2 regions of the Myceligenerans cantabricum genome follow, and region 2 is predicted to be linked to the other one. Evidence: riboswitches for the same ligand, from Rfam matches in the RefSeq annotation. Region 2 holds a riboswitch; the other holds the start of a gene.
The links. A riboswitch is a leader RNA that binds a small molecule or an ion and turns the genes downstream of it on or off. The one in region 2 is predicted to bind S-adenosylmethionine.

Region 1 (7,121 bases), 180 kb from region 2:
TGTTCGCCCAGCTGATCACCCACGGCGTGAACCACGGCGTGCACTGCTTCTACGTGCCGATCCGGGACCCGCGGACGATGGAGTTCCTGCCCGGCGTCGGCGGCGAGGACGACGGGCACAAGGGTGGCCTCAACGGCATCGACAACGGCAGGCTGCACTTCACGGACGTCCGGATCCCGCGCCGGGACCTGCTCGCCCGTTACGGCCAGGTGGCCGCGGACGGCACCTACACGTCGCCGATCGACAGCCCGGGACGCCGCTTCTTCACGATGCTCGGCGCGCTGGTGCAGGGGCGCGTGACCCTGGACGGCTCGGCCTCGGTGGCGTCGAAGGTCGGCCTCGCCATCGCCACGAAGTACGCCGACGAGCGCCGGCAGTTCGTACCGGGCGAAGGCCAGGACGAGATCACGCTGCTCGACTACGCGATGCACCGCAAGCGCCTCCTGCCCCGCATCGCGGAGACCTACGCGATCTCGTTCGCGCACGACGAGCTGCTCGACCTCTTCCACGCCGTGTTCTCAGGCAAGGAGGACACCCCCGAGAAGCGCGAGGACCTGGAGACGACGGCGGCCGCGCTCAAGGCGACGTCCACCTGGTTCGGCATGGAGACGCTGCAGACGTGCCGGCAGGCGTGCGGCGGCGCCGGCTTCCTGTCGGAGAACCGCTTCACGTCGATGCGCTCGGACCTCGACGTGTACACGACGTTCGAGGGCGACAACCACATCCTCCTGCAGCTCGCGGCGAAGCGGCTCGTGGGTGATCACGGCAAGCGGCTCGCCCGGGCCGCCAAGTCCCCGGCCGGCGTCGCCGGCATCGTGGCCGGCCAGGTGAAGGACACGCTGCTGCACAAGGCGCCGCTGCGAAAGCTCGGCCAGAGCGTGGCGGACGCGGGCGGCGGACGCGCCGCGAGCAACCTGCTCGACGCCGGCACCCAGCGCGCCCTGCTGCAGAGCCGCGTGGACGGCATCGTGCACTCGGTCGCGATGGGGATGCGTCCCGCCCTGGGCATGAAGGACCTGGTCAAGGCGCAGGAGGTCTTCGACGACAACCAGGTCGAGCTCATCGGCTCCTCGATCGCCTGGGCCGAGCTGTTCCGCTGGGACGCGTTCACCACGGCGCTCGGCAAGATCGAGGATCCGGCGACCCGCGCGATCATGACGACGGTCCGGGACGTCTACGGCCTGACCGTCATCGAGCGCAACCTCGACTGGTACCTCGCCAACGGGCGCCTGTCGGCGTCGCGCGCGAAGGCCGTGCCGACGACGATCCACCACCTGCTCAAGAGGCTTCGGCCGCACGCGGTGGACCTCGTGGACGCGTTCGGCTACGGCCAGAAGCACCTCCGTGCGCCGATCGCCGACGGCTCGGAGCGCGTCCGGCAGGACGAGGCGATGACGTACTACCGCGAGCTCGTGGCGTCGGGCAAGGCGCCGCGGTCCGAGAAGTCCCTCCGGAAGACGGCCGCGCGGGGCGCCTGATCCTCGTCCGGGCAGAGAGGCGCGCCGAGCACACCTCGCTCGGCGCGCCTCGTGCTGCCGCGGGACGTGCGGGACGTCAGAGCCAGCCCTTGCGGGCGGCGTGCCAGCCGAGCTGGATGCGTGTCGCCACGCCGGCCGTGTCCATCATGGACTTGACCCGCCGCTGGACCGTGCGGAGCCCCAGCTCCAGGTGCTTGGCCACGGCCTGGTCGGTCAGTCCGGAGAGCATCAGCCCGAGGATCTTCAGGTCCAGGTCGTCCAGCTCGCCGCCGATGCCGTCGGACTGCACCCGCAGCGGCACCGCGTCCCGCCAGAACGCCTCGAAGAGCGCGATGATCCCGTCCAGCAGCCCGCTCTCGTGGATGATCAGCGCGGAGACGGCGTCGACCTCGTCGTTCGACCGGAGCTGGCCCTGCACGGGGACGATGGCGAGCCGCCGGTCGATGACGAACGCCTTGATGGGCACGTCGTCGGCGATGCGGACCTCTTCGCCCGCCCGGACGGCGTCGGCCATCGCCTCGACCGTCAACAGGCCCTCGTCGAGCATCGAGCGGTCCGCGACGGCCCGGTAGCGCACACCCCGCTCGACGGCGTCGTCCTCGGCCGTGTTCTCGTCCGTGCCCATCACCAGGACGGGTGGGCGCAGGAAGGTCTCGACGGTCTCGTGGGCGCCGGCCTGGAGCTGCAGGATGCGCTGCAGCACGGCGTCGGAGCCGCGCACCAGGTCGACGATGTCGCTGGCGGGCCGCATGTCCGCCGCGCGGCGGTACTCCTCCTCGAGGTCCAGCATCTCGAGCTGCGCGGACCGCAGCTCCTCCGTGCGGCGCGAGAGGATCGCGCCCAGGGCGATCTCCGGCGGCGCCGCCTGGAACCGCGAGTTGTCCGTCCCCTGCCGCGCCGCGAGACCGTGCTCCTCGAGGACCTGCAGCACCGCGTAGGCCGTGCCGGGGTCGGTGCCCACCCGGCGGGCCAGCTCGCTCGCGTCGAGCGAGGGCGCGCCGACGAGCTCGCGGTATGCGAGCGCCTGCGTCTTCGACAGACCGAGCACGTTGCCGAACATTCTCACCCTCCAGCAGAAGTGGATGCACCGAGGATGCGGCGAGGATACGCCCCGGCGGGTTACCGCCACGATATTCGATCCGCGCGCGCGTGGGTTCCGCCGCGCCGTGCCCGTGGTGCGGTGCCGGCACAGGCCACGGGCCCCGTACTCCGTCCGCGGAGTACGGGGCCCGTCGTGCGCCAGGACCGACGAGTGCGTCAGCCGTTGGCGGGCGGCGGGGCGGTCGTGCCGCCCGCGGGCGGCGGCTGCACCTCGCCCTGGCCGCCGTGCGCACCGATCTGGCCGGTCGACTCGGAGAGCGCGGCGAGCCACTCCTCCCACCTGGCCCGCATCGGGCCGATGAGACCGCCGCCGACGCCGACGATCAGGATCCCCGCGATGGTCACCAGGACCGCCGTCAGCACCGCCGTCGTCACGGACACCGCGATGCCGACCTGGTTCAGGGCGGCGACGATCCCCAGGAACAGGATCCCGACCGAGGCGGCCTTCGCGACCAGCGGGCCGTACGAGACGCCGCCCATGGTCGACGTGAGCAGGTCCTTCACCGCGTTCGCGATCGCTCCGGCGACCACGACGATGACGATCGCGACCACGAGCTGCGGCAGCCAGCCGACGATCTCGTTGACGATCTGGCTCACCGGGTTGGTCGGCCCGAACGCGCTGAGCGCGAGCTGCAGGACGATGAGCAGGATGAAGTAGTAGATGATCTTCGTCAGCAGCGTGATGGGCTCGACCCCGGACCCGGCGAGCAACCGCCCGGCACCGGCCCGGTCGAGCAGCTTCGTGAAGCCGACGCGGTTCAGGATCATGCCGACGAACCTGGCGATCGCCTTGGCGATGAGCCAGCCGACGAAGAATATGACAAGGAACACGAGAAGCTTCGGGACGAAGCTTGCGACCGAGCTCCACGCACTGGTCAGACCTGATGTCCAGTCCATGATTTCCCCTCTCCCCCTGTGAGATGTCTCGTCGTGCCGGGGTATGTCATCCCCGGACACTTCCGGCACGCGACGAACGTAGCCCGCTGGTGGGCATCACGCGCGCGCAGAAAAGACGGTGAAGGGCAATCAAGTACGCATCACTGCAGGTCAGAAAGATTCTGAGGAGATTTCACCCGGCAGCGGGCGCATTTCCGTTCTTCTGGTTTCTTCTGGAACTACAAGACATTTCGCAGAGTGTAGATCCGCAGGTCAGGCGTCGTCCGGCAGGCATCCGACGGCGTCCGCCAGATAGCCCGCGGCGGCCGTGGCGAGGAGCCCGGCCAGCCCGGAGCCCTCCGGCACCGGCCGCGGGTCGTCGACCACGACCCAGAGCCCGTCGACGACGTCGTACCGCGCCTGCGGGCCGTCGGCGACGAGTGCCCCCACGGCGGCGACCAGCCGCTCCACCTCCTCGCCGGCGGTGCCGACCCCGATGGAGGCGCGCACGGCGCCGGCGTCGAACCCGAGCCGCCCGAGCAGCGGGTGCGCGCAGAACCGGCCGTCGCGCACGCCGATGCCGTGCTCGGCGGACAGGTACGCGGCGACCAGGCCCGGGTCGTAGCCGGTGACGGTGAAGGTCACCACGCCGACCGGGTCCTCGGCGTCGTCCCACACCCGGACCACGGACACCTTGTCGATCGCCTCCAGGCCCGCCACGAGCCGGCGGCGCAACGCACCCTCGTGCGCCCGGACCTCGGCCGGGTCGAGCGTGGCGAGCGCCTCGCAGGCCGCGGCCAGCGCGACGGCACCGATCACGTTCGGGGAGCCGGCCTCGTGCCGGGCGGGGCCCTCGTGCCAGTCGGTCCCCGCGGTGCGCACGCGCCGGACGGCGCCGCCGCCCGCGAGGTACGGCGAGCCGGAGTCGAGCCAGTCGCGGCGGCCGACGAGGACGCCGGAACCGTAGGGCGCGTACGTCTTGTGACCGGAGAAGGCGAGGTAGTCGACGCCGGTGTCGGCGAGGGAGATGCGGCGGTGCGGGACGAGCTGGGCGCCGTCGAGCACGATGCGCGCACCCTGCTCGTGGGCGGCGGAGACGAGCTCGGCGAGCGGGAGGGACTCCCCGGTCACGTTGGACGCACCGGTGACGGCGAGCAGGGCGTACGGCTCTCCGGCCGCGGCGCCGTCGGCCAGCTCCTCACGCAGCCGCGCGAGCGTGGCGGCGACCGTCGTGGCGCCCGTGAGCACGGTGGCGTCGGCGCCCCGCTGCCAGGGCAGGAGGTTCGCGTGGTGCTCGACGTCGAGCACGAGCACGCTGCCCGGGGCTCCGGTGGCCGGGTCGGCGGGGACACAGCCGGCCAGGAGGTTGAGCGAGTCGGTGGTGTTGCGCGTGACGAGCGTCAGGTCGTCCTCGCGCGCTCCGACGAAGTCACCGATCGACCGGCGGGACGCCTCGTACAGGGCGGTCGATACCTGGGACAGGTAGCCCGCTCCCCGGTGCACGCTGGCGTACAGCGGCAGGGTCTGCGCGACGCGCCGCGCGACGGAGTCGAGGGCGGGCGCGGAGGCCGCGACGTCGAGGTTCGCGTACGGGACCCGCCGCCCGTCGACGAGCGGGGCCAGCGTGTCGTGCCCGACGACGGGCAGGAGCGGGGCGACGCCGCCGACACCGGCTTCCCCGTGGGCCTGCCCGGACGCGCGAGCGGGCGTGGTCGTGGTGTCGGTCGTGGCCGTCATGGCGTCCTCCAGCGTTTCCTGGGGGAGTCGTTCCCCGCGCTTGCCGCGAACGGTGTCGAACGCGACCAGGTCGTCACCCGGGGCACCCCACCGCGGTAGGAGGGTTGCCGGCCAGCGAGCCGGGGCTTGTCGCTGGCGCTCATGACCTGGCGACATCCTGCGGTCCGCACGGGGACGCGTCAACGGGTGTCCATATTTTGGTCTCACTGTGTGATCGGCCGGTTCGAGTGACGTACGATCACGTCGACCATCCCGAGCGGGCGAGTGACGTGGCACGTCGACCCCGCAGCAACCCGCGGGCCCTCGCGCGTCAGCGCGAGTCCCGGACCAGGGTGCTCACGCCACGACCGATGGGAGGACTGCCATGAGCAACCCCGAACCTGGCGCCGCCGCGAGCTCCGGTCCGCAGCCGGACGCACGCCCCGCCGCCGGCTACGCCGGAGACATCGACCCGCAGCAGGCCTGGGAGCTCCTGGACAGCGAGCCGGACGCCGTCCTGGTGGACGTGCGCACCGAGGGCGAGTGGCGGACCATCGGCGTCCCCGACGCGGGCTCGCTCGGCAAGCAGGTCGTGTTCGCCGAGTGGGTGCACGCCGACGGCCGCCCCAACCCCGGGTTCCTGGAGGAGCTGAAGGCCGGCGTCGGCGGCGGTGCCCCCGTCGTGTTCCTCTGCCGGTCCGGACAGCGGTCGATCGGCGCCGCGCGGCTCGCCACCAGCGCGGGCATCGCGCCGTCGTACAACGTGCTCGAGGGCTTCGAGGGCCCGGCGGGACCTGACGGCGTCCGCGACCACAACGGCTGGAAGGTCCGTGACCTGCCATGGAAGGACGCCGACGCGTGACGAGGACCGGCGCCTTCCCGCCCGGCGCGGTCCCCGGCGGCTCCGGGCGCAGGCCGCTGCCCGCCACCGCGCGGCCCAGCACGCTCGCCGTGCGCGGCGGGCACGCGCGCACCGACTTCCAGGAGACCAGCGAGGCGGTCTTCCTCACGCAGGGCTACGTGTACGACAGCGCCGCGGACGCCGAGGCCGCGTTCGCCGGCGACCTCGACCGGTTCGTCTACTCCCGCTACGGCAACCCCACGGTGCACACCTTCGAGGAGCGCCTGCGCGTCCTGGAGGGCGCGGAGGCCTGCTACGCGACGGCGACCGGGATGTCTGCGGTGTTCACCGCGCTGGCGGCGCTGGTGGAGTCGGGGTCGCGGATCGTCACCGCACGGGCGCTGTTCGGGTCGAGCGTGGTGATCTTCGACGAGATCCTCGCCAAGTGGGGCGTGCGCACCGACTACGTGGACGGCCACGAGCTGTCCCAGTGGGAGGAGGCGCTGTCGACGCCGGCGGACGTCGTGTTCTTCGAGACGCCGTCGAACCCCATGCAGGACATCGTCGACGTGCGCGCCGTGGTCGGCCTCGCCCGCCGCGCCGGCGCGACCGTGGTGCTCGACAACGTGTTCGCGACGCCGCTGCTGCAGCGGCCGCTGGAGCTCGGGGCCGACGTCGTGGTCTACTCCGCGACCAAGCACATCGACGGGCAGGGGCGGGTGCTCGGCGGCGCGATCCTCGGGACCGAGGAGTTCATCACCGGCCCGGTGCAGACGCTGATCCGCAACACCGGGCCGTCGCTGTCGCCGTTCAACGCGTGGACGCTCCTCAAGGGGCTGGAGACGCTGCCGGTGCGCGTCGCGGCGCAGACCGCGGCGGCGCTGGAGGTCGCACAGGCGCTCGAGGGGTTCGACGACGTCACCGGGGTGCGGTACCCGTTCCTCGACTCGCACCCGCAGACCGAGCTGGCGAGGTCGCAGATGTCGGCCGGCGGGACCGTGGTGACGTTCGACCTGGCGGTCCCCCCGGGGACCGACGCCGACGGTGCGAAGAAGCGCACGTTCACCTTCCTCGACGCACTACGCATCATCGACATCTCGAACAACCTC
Region 2 (7,121 bases):
CCGTCGTCGATCAGCTGGACGACGGCGGTCCGGGCGGCGTCGCGCTGCGCCGCGGCGTGCTCCTCCGCCTCGGCCTGGCGGCTCTCGTGCATGCCCCAGGCCGCGCCGACGATCGCCAGTGGTACGGCGAGCGCCGACACGACGATCACGGTCGCGCGGTGACGGCTGAGCACGCAACGCAGTATGTCAAGCCTCGTACCGCTCCGCGATGCCCCGGAGCTTGGCGACGTAGGCCGCGGTCTCGTTCTCGTCCCAGCCGGGGAGGTTGGAGTTGCCCGCGGACAACCCGACCGTGCCGTCGTGCTCCTCGCGCATGATGTCCGCGTGGCCGACGTGGCGTGACAGATCCTCGATGGTGTGCACGACGAGGCGGAACAACGTGGTGTCGCTGTTGTCCGGCCACCAGGGGACCGTGCCGGGGGTGTCGAGCGGCAGGGCGTCGATGTTCTCCTCGGTGAACGCCCACACGCGGCGGTACAGGCCGATCATCCCGGCGAGGGTCTCTTCCGTGGTGAGGTAGAAGTCGGCCTGCGGGTCGGCATCGACCATGTCCTCGGAGACGAGCTCCTCCGGCGTGGGCCATGGCCGGCCCACGACGGCGCCGAGGTAGCTCGCCTCGACGCTCGCCATGTGCTTCACCAGCCCGGCGAGGTTGTTGCCGCTCGGGACGCGCGGCCGTCGCGCCTCCCGCTCGGACAGGTCCTCGACCTTCCACACGAGCGCTTCACGGGAGGAGCGGAGGTACTTCTTGAGGATGCGCTTCTGGAAGTCTTCGGCGGTCTCACGACCGGTGTTCTCAGCCATGCGCACAGCATCACACCGGACACTGACATCCGATCCGGCGGGACCGAGCGCGAGCTCCTGACCAGGGGACCGTGGAAAGTTCCGGCCAAGTGTCGGTGACCCGGTGCAGAGTGGTCGCATGACCGAGACGAGCACCGGCCGCACCGATCCGCCGACCCCTGGGCAGCCGCCCCAGGGCGCACGATGCTTCGGCGACGGCAACCTCCTCTACGAGGCGTACCACGACACGGAATGGGGCCTGCCCGTACACGGCGAGGCAGAGCTGTTCGAGCGCATCGCGCTGGAAGGCTTCCAGTCGGGGCTGTCATGGATCACCGTGCTGCGCAAACGCCCTGCGTTCCGCGAGGTGTTCCGCGCATTCGATCCCGTAGCGGTCGCCGCGTTCGCCGAGCAGGACGTGGAGCGGCTGCTCACCGATGCCCGCATCATCCGGAACCGGATGAAGATCGAGGCGACGGTGGCGAACGCGAAGGCGCTCGTCGCGCTGCACGCCGATGGCCGCACCCTCGACGAGCTGTTCTGGTCGTTCGCGCCCGACGGCGCCCGCGAGCGCCCGCCCCGGTGGACGGACGTCCCGTCCCAGACCGCGGAGTCGAAGGCGCTGAGCAAGGCCCTGAAGAAGGAGGGCTTCCGCTTCGTCGGCCCGACGACGATGTACGCCGCCATGCAGGCCTGCGGCCTCGTGGACGATCACCTGGCGACCTGCCCGGTGGTGGTCGAGCGAGCCGCCGGCCCCGCTGCCGTCAGTCCGCCCGCTCCTGCCCGCTCAGCTTCTGGATCGACGTCATGACCTCTTCGGTGAGCTCGCGCCGCGCCTTCGCGGGCTTCGTCCCTGCCTCGATCTGGCGCGACGGGTCGATCGGCGTCCCGAAGTGCACCTCCACCCGGCCCAGCCGCGGCATCTTGCCGATCGGCTTCACCTTGTCGGTCCCCCGCAACCCCACCGGGATCACCAGTGCCTTCCCGTGGAGCGCCAGCCAGGCCGCGCCGGTGTGCCCCTTGTGCAGCTTGCCGTCCCGGGACCGCGTCCCCTCCGGGTAGATCCCGAAGGCCCCGCCGCGCTGGAGCACGTCGAGCGCGTCGTCCAGCGACCGCTGGCCGGCGCGCGGGTCGTCGCGGTCCACCGGGATGTTCCCCATCTTCGTGAAGAACCACCGGGACAGCGCACCCTTGAGCCCTTTCCCCGTCCAGTACTCCTTCTTCGCCAGGAAGGTCACGTGCCGGGGCGTGGTGATCGGGATGAGGAGCGAGTCGATGAACGACAGGTGGTTGCTCGCGATGATGACCGGCCCACGACGCGGGATGTTCTCGAGCCCGGTCACGCGCGGGCGCAGCAGCACCAACGCCGCGATCGACAGGATGAGTTTCAGTACCCGGTACGTCACGACCACATTGTGCCCTGCGGACCCGGATCCCCAGACATCGGGCGATCCCGTCAACAGCCGGCAACACTCCGTCCAGGCCTCGTCAGCGTGCGGTCACCAGGTAGTCGTCCGCGTCGTCGTCCCAGGCCAGGTCGACCGCGCCGGCCACCTGCGCGGCCTTCGCGAACTGCAGGAACCCCCGGTAGCCGAGCGCCTTCTCGGAGAAGTCCGGCCGTTCCTTGCGCACCGCGTTCTTCAGGCCGGACAGCACGGCGTTCCCACCCGCCCCCTGCACCACGGACCGCAGCAGCGTGAACGCGTCGTCGGCGTCCCCCGCCTCGGGGAGGGAGATCTCGGGGTCCCCCTTCGAGGGCCCGTCGGACAGCACCACGAACTCCCGGTCCGCCAGGAACCGCAGGAACTCGCCGAACGTCCGGAACCCGTAGTCGGACTCGCTGAACGTCGGGTCCTTCCGCACCAGGGTCCGCTTGAGCATCGAAGCGGTCACGGAGTCGGACGACGACGCCTGCATGTCCTTGAGCGTCTGCGCCACCCGCACCTCCATGGTGGGCGACTCGGTGGTCGGCTCGTCGTCGCTGTCGTCCTCCGGGCCGGCTGCCGGCTCGGCGGGCTCCGGCGGGGGCGTCTCCTTGGCCTTCCGCTTCTTGGCCGACGACGTCGCGGTGACCTTCCCCGTCTCGGCGACCTCCTGCTTCGGGCTGTCCGCGGGCTGTGCGCTCGTGGCGGACCCGGCCGGGGGCCGCCGCCGGGCACGGGACTTGGGCGCCTTCGGCGCATGGTCCTCGTCCGGGACGTCGACGCCCTCCAGGCGGTCGTAGAAGAGGAACTCGTCGCAGGCGGCCGGCAGCAGGCGGGACGTGGACTTCTCCACGCCCACCCCGATGACGCGCTTGTTCAGCTCGCGGAGCTTGTGGACCAGCGGGGAGAAGTCGCTGTCGCCCGTGCACATGACGAACGTGGAGATGTAGTCGCGCTCGAAGGCCATCTCGATGGTGTCCACGACCATCTTGATGTCCGCGGCGTTCTTCCGGGAGGCACCCATGCGTTGCGGCATCTCGATCAGTTCGACCTGGTGCCGCGTCAGCGCGCGGCGGTCCTCGTCGAAGTACGACCAGTCCGCGTACGCGCGGCGCACCACGACCCGCCCGCGCACGGCGAGCGCATCGGCGATGGGGCCGAAGTCGAACTGCATGCCGCCCAGGTGCTCCCGGGCGCCGAGCGCCAGGTTCTCGTAGTCGATGAAGACTGCGAGGCGCTCTTCGTTGTCCATGACAACCACCCTACGGGCTACCGCTGACATTGCCGCTGCGCCGAGGTGTGACGACGGTCCGACCCCCGCGCACGACACCCGGCCAGACCTGCCCGTGACCTCGACCCGGCCCCGCCGCCCACCACCCGCGCTCCGCGGCGAACCGCCCCGCCGGACCGGATGTCTCAGCAAGTGAGCACAATTCGGATCGCATCGCGGGCATGTGTGACGATGAAGGCCGTCCATCAAGAGCGGTCGAGAGTCCTGGCTCGTCGACACCGCAGCAACCTGCCACGCCGCACCCGGCGTCCGGACAAGGTGCTAACGCCAGGCGCGATGGGAGCATCATCCATGACTGTCGAGACGCCGCACCCGAGCCGGCCGACGATCTCCTTCGAGCTCATGCCGCCGCGTCGCCCCCACCGCGCGCCGAAGTTCTGGGAGACCGCGCGGCGGCTCGTCGCGACGCAGCCCGACTTCATCTCCGTCACCTACGGCGCGGGCGGCGGCGACCGCGCCACCGCGCGCGACGTCGTGAGCAAGCTGCTGGAGGGCACCCCCGTGCTGCCGGTAGCCCACCTGACCTGCGTCGGCGCGTCCCGTGAGGACGTGTCCGAGGTGATCGGCGACTTCTTCGACGCCGGCGTCCGCACCTTCCTCGCCCTGCGCGGCGACCCACCCAAGGACCAGCCCGACTGGCGTCCCCCGGACGACGGCGTGCACTCCAGCATCGAGCTCGTCCGTCTCCTGCGGGACATCGAGGAGCAGCGCTGCGCCGCGAGCCCGGCGACGGCGATGCGAGGTGCGGCCAAACCGCTCACCATCGCGGTGGCGACGTTCCCGAACGGCAACGCCGACGCCGGCACCACGCGGCAGCAGGAGGTGGCCCGCCTGCTGGAGAAGCAGGAGGCGGGCGCGTCCTTCGCGATCACGCAGCTGTTCTACGAGGCCGATTCGTACACGGGTTTCGTGGAGGCGGCACGGAGGGCCGGCGTCACGATCCCGATCCTGGCGGGGATCATTCCCGCCACCGATCCGCGCCGCCTGCGGCGCGTGGAGGAGCTGACCGGCGTCGTGCCGCCGCCCGACCTGCTCGCGCGGCTCGACGGGCTGCGGCTCGACGACGGCTCGCCCGACACCGAGGCCCAGCACGCCCTCGGCACCGAACGCTCGGTGCGCCTCGCCGAGGCGGTCCTCCAATCCGGCGCACCCGGCATCCACGTGTACACGTTCAACAAGCACCGCCCCGCGCTGGACCTGCTGTCCGGCGTGGGCCTCACGACCGCCTCTGCCTGACGGTCGCGCGGGCGCCTGACGGTCCCGCGACCACGCCGAGGTCCCGCCTCCCCGGAGGCATGTTCACCCATCCAGAGCGGCCGAGAGACCTGGCTCGACGACGCCGCAGCAACCACCCCCGTCCCGGGGGCACGGTGCTCAAAGCCAGGTGCGATGGAGCTCAGATGACTGACAAGACCCTGCCTGACTTCCCGCGTGCCACGGTGCTCGGCTACCCCCGGATCGGGCGGCGGCGCGAGCTCAAACGTGCTCTGGAGTCGTACTGGGCGGGTACGACGACGGCGGACGACCTGGAGCGGACGTCCCACGACCTGCGCCTCGCCACGGTGCGCCGCCTGGTGGACCTGGGTCTGGACCCGGCCGCGGGCGCGGTCCCGAACTCTTTCTCCCGCTACGACCAGGTCCTGGACATCACGACCACCCTGGGTGCGGTCCCGTCCCGTTTCCAGACCGCGGGCAGCTTCTCCGCGGCGGAACCCGCTGCCTCGGCGTCCGGGGCCCGGGGGGTGTCCGGTGAGGTGTACTTCGCGCTGGCGCGGGGGACGAGCGATCAGCCGCCCCTCGAGCTGACCAAGTGGTTCGACACGAACTACCACTACCTCGTGCCCGAGATCGGGCCGGAGACGCCGATCGGCTTCGCCGACGACCGGATCGTCCGCGAGTTCACCGAGGCGGCCCGCCCGACCGACGGCGGCGCGCCCGTCGTCACGCGCCCGGTCGTCGTCGGCCCGGTGACGTACCTGCTGCTCAGCAAGCCGGAGGACGGCTCGCCGGAGAACTTCTCCCCGCTCGACCGGCTGGACGACGTCGTCGCCGCCTACCGCGACCTGCTCGCCGCGCTGGCCGCCGCCGGTGCGCCATGGGTGCAGCTCGACGAGCCCGCGCTCGTCAGCGACCTGATCGGCGTCCCGTTCGACCAGGTGTCCGACGCCGTTCTCCGGGCGTACGCCACCCTCACCGCCCCGGCCGCCGGGGCGGAGCGCCCGCAGATCCTTGTCGCGGCGCCGTTCGGCGACCTGCGGCGCGAGTCCGGCGACGGGCTGGAGCTGCTCGCCGGGACCAGTGTCGAGGCGATCGGGGTGGACCTGGTGCGCGGCGCCGCGCCGTCGGGCAGCCTCGCCGGCCTTGCGTCGAAGACCCTGGTCGCGGGCGTGATCGACGGTCACAACATCTGGCGCGCCGACCTCGCCGCCCGCCTCGGCCTCCTGCGGTCCCTGCGCGGGACGGGCGCCGGAGCGATCGCCGTCGGCACGTCCACGTCCCTGCTGCACGTGCCGCACGACGTCGAGGACGAGCCGCGGCTGGACCCCGCGCTGGCCGGGTGGCTGGCGTTCGCCGACCAGAAGGTCGGTGAGGTGGTCACGCTCGCACGCGGGCTGCACGAGGGCCGCGAGGCGGTGGCGTCGCAGCTCGCCGAGGCGACCGCGGCGGTCACGGGCCGGGCGGACGCGGCCGGCGTCGTCGTGGCCGAGGTACGGGAGCGGCTCGCACGGTTGTCCGACGGCGACTTCGCGCGCGCGCCGTACGCCGACCGGGCGGCCGCGCAGCGGACCCGGCTGAACCTGCCGCCCCTGCCGACCACGACCATCGGTTCGTTCCCGCAGACCACGGAGATCCGCACCACCCGCGCCGCCTGGACCCGCGGCGACCTCCCCGACGCCGACTACCAGGAGCGGATCCGCGCGGAGATCGCCCGGGTCGTCGCGTTGCAGGAGGAGCTGGGCCTCGACGTGCTCGTGCACGGCGAGCCGGAGCGCAACGACATGGTGCAGTACTTCGCCGAGCAGCTCGCCGGGTTCGCGACGACCGTGCACGGCTGGGTGCAGTCCTACGGGTCGCGCTGCGTGCGCCCGCCGATCCTGTGGGGCGACGTGTCCCGGCCGGAGCCGATCACGGTCCCGTGGACGCAGTACGCGTCATCGCTCACGACGAAGCCGGTCAAGGGCATGCTGACCGGCCCGGTCACGATCCTGGCCTGGTCGTTCGTGCGGGACGACCAGCCGCTGGCCGACACGGCGAACCAGGTCGCGCTCGCCCTGCGCGACGAGGTCACCGATCTGGAGGCGGCCGGGATCGCCATCGTGCAGGTGGACGAGGCCGCCCTGCGTGAGCTGCTGCCGCTGGACGCCGCGGCGCAGCCGGCCTACCTCGACTGGTCGGTGCGGTCGTTCCGGCTGACGACGTCGGGCGCCGCGCCGTCCACGCAGGTGCACACCCACCTGTGCTACTCGGAGTTCGGCGACGTCGTCGGGGCGATCGACGACCTCGACGCGGACGTCACGTCCGTCGAGGCGGCGCGGTCGCGCATGGAGATCGTGCCGGGGCTCGCCTCGGCCGGGTACGCACGCGGCATCGGCCCGGGGGTGTGGGACATCCACAGCCCGCGC

Region 1: it holds a riboswitch for S-adenosylmethionine, as region 2 does, so the genes downstream of both, ACYU96_RS18220 (aminotransferase class V-fold PLP-dependent enzyme) here and metE (5-methyltetrahydropteroyltriglutamate--homocysteine S-methyltransferase) in region 2, are expected to answer to the same signal.

Annotation. Positions count from the first base shown of each region.
Region 1 covers NZ_BAAHAJ010000013.1:236,045-243,165, reverse strand. The annotation lists gene ACYU96_RS18235 (acyl-CoA dehydrogenase family protein) at 1-1,478, shown strand, start outside; gene ACYU96_RS18230 (helix-turn-helix domain-containing protein) at 1,555-2,538, opposite strand; gene ACYU96_RS18225 (membrane protein) at 2,736-3,476, opposite strand; gene ACYU96_RS18220 (aminotransferase class V-fold PLP-dependent enzyme) at 3,729-5,192, opposite strand; SAM riboswitch class IV at 5,224-5,339, opposite strand; gene ACYU96_RS18215 (rhodanese-like domain-containing protein) at 5,557-6,033, shown strand; gene ACYU96_RS18210 (O-succinylhomoserine sulfhydrylase) at 6,030-7,121, shown strand, end outside.
Region 2 covers NZ_BAAHAJ010000013.1:51,663-58,783, reverse strand. The annotation lists gene ACYU96_RS17500 (M15 family metallopeptidase) at 1-173, opposite strand, end outside; gene ACYU96_RS17495 (DinB family protein) at 187-804, opposite strand; gene ACYU96_RS17490 (DNA-3-methyladenine glycosylase I) at 923-1,594, shown strand; gene ACYU96_RS17485 (lysophospholipid acyltransferase family protein) at 1,548-2,189, opposite strand; gene ACYU96_RS17480 (NYN domain-containing protein) at 2,272-3,459, opposite strand; SAM riboswitch class I at 3,678-3,781, shown strand; gene ACYU96_RS17475 (methylenetetrahydrofolate reductase) at 3,790-4,734, shown strand; SAM riboswitch class I at 4,799-4,905, shown strand; gene metE (5-methyltetrahydropteroyltriglutamate--homocysteine S-methyltransferase) at 4,899-7,121, shown strand, end outside.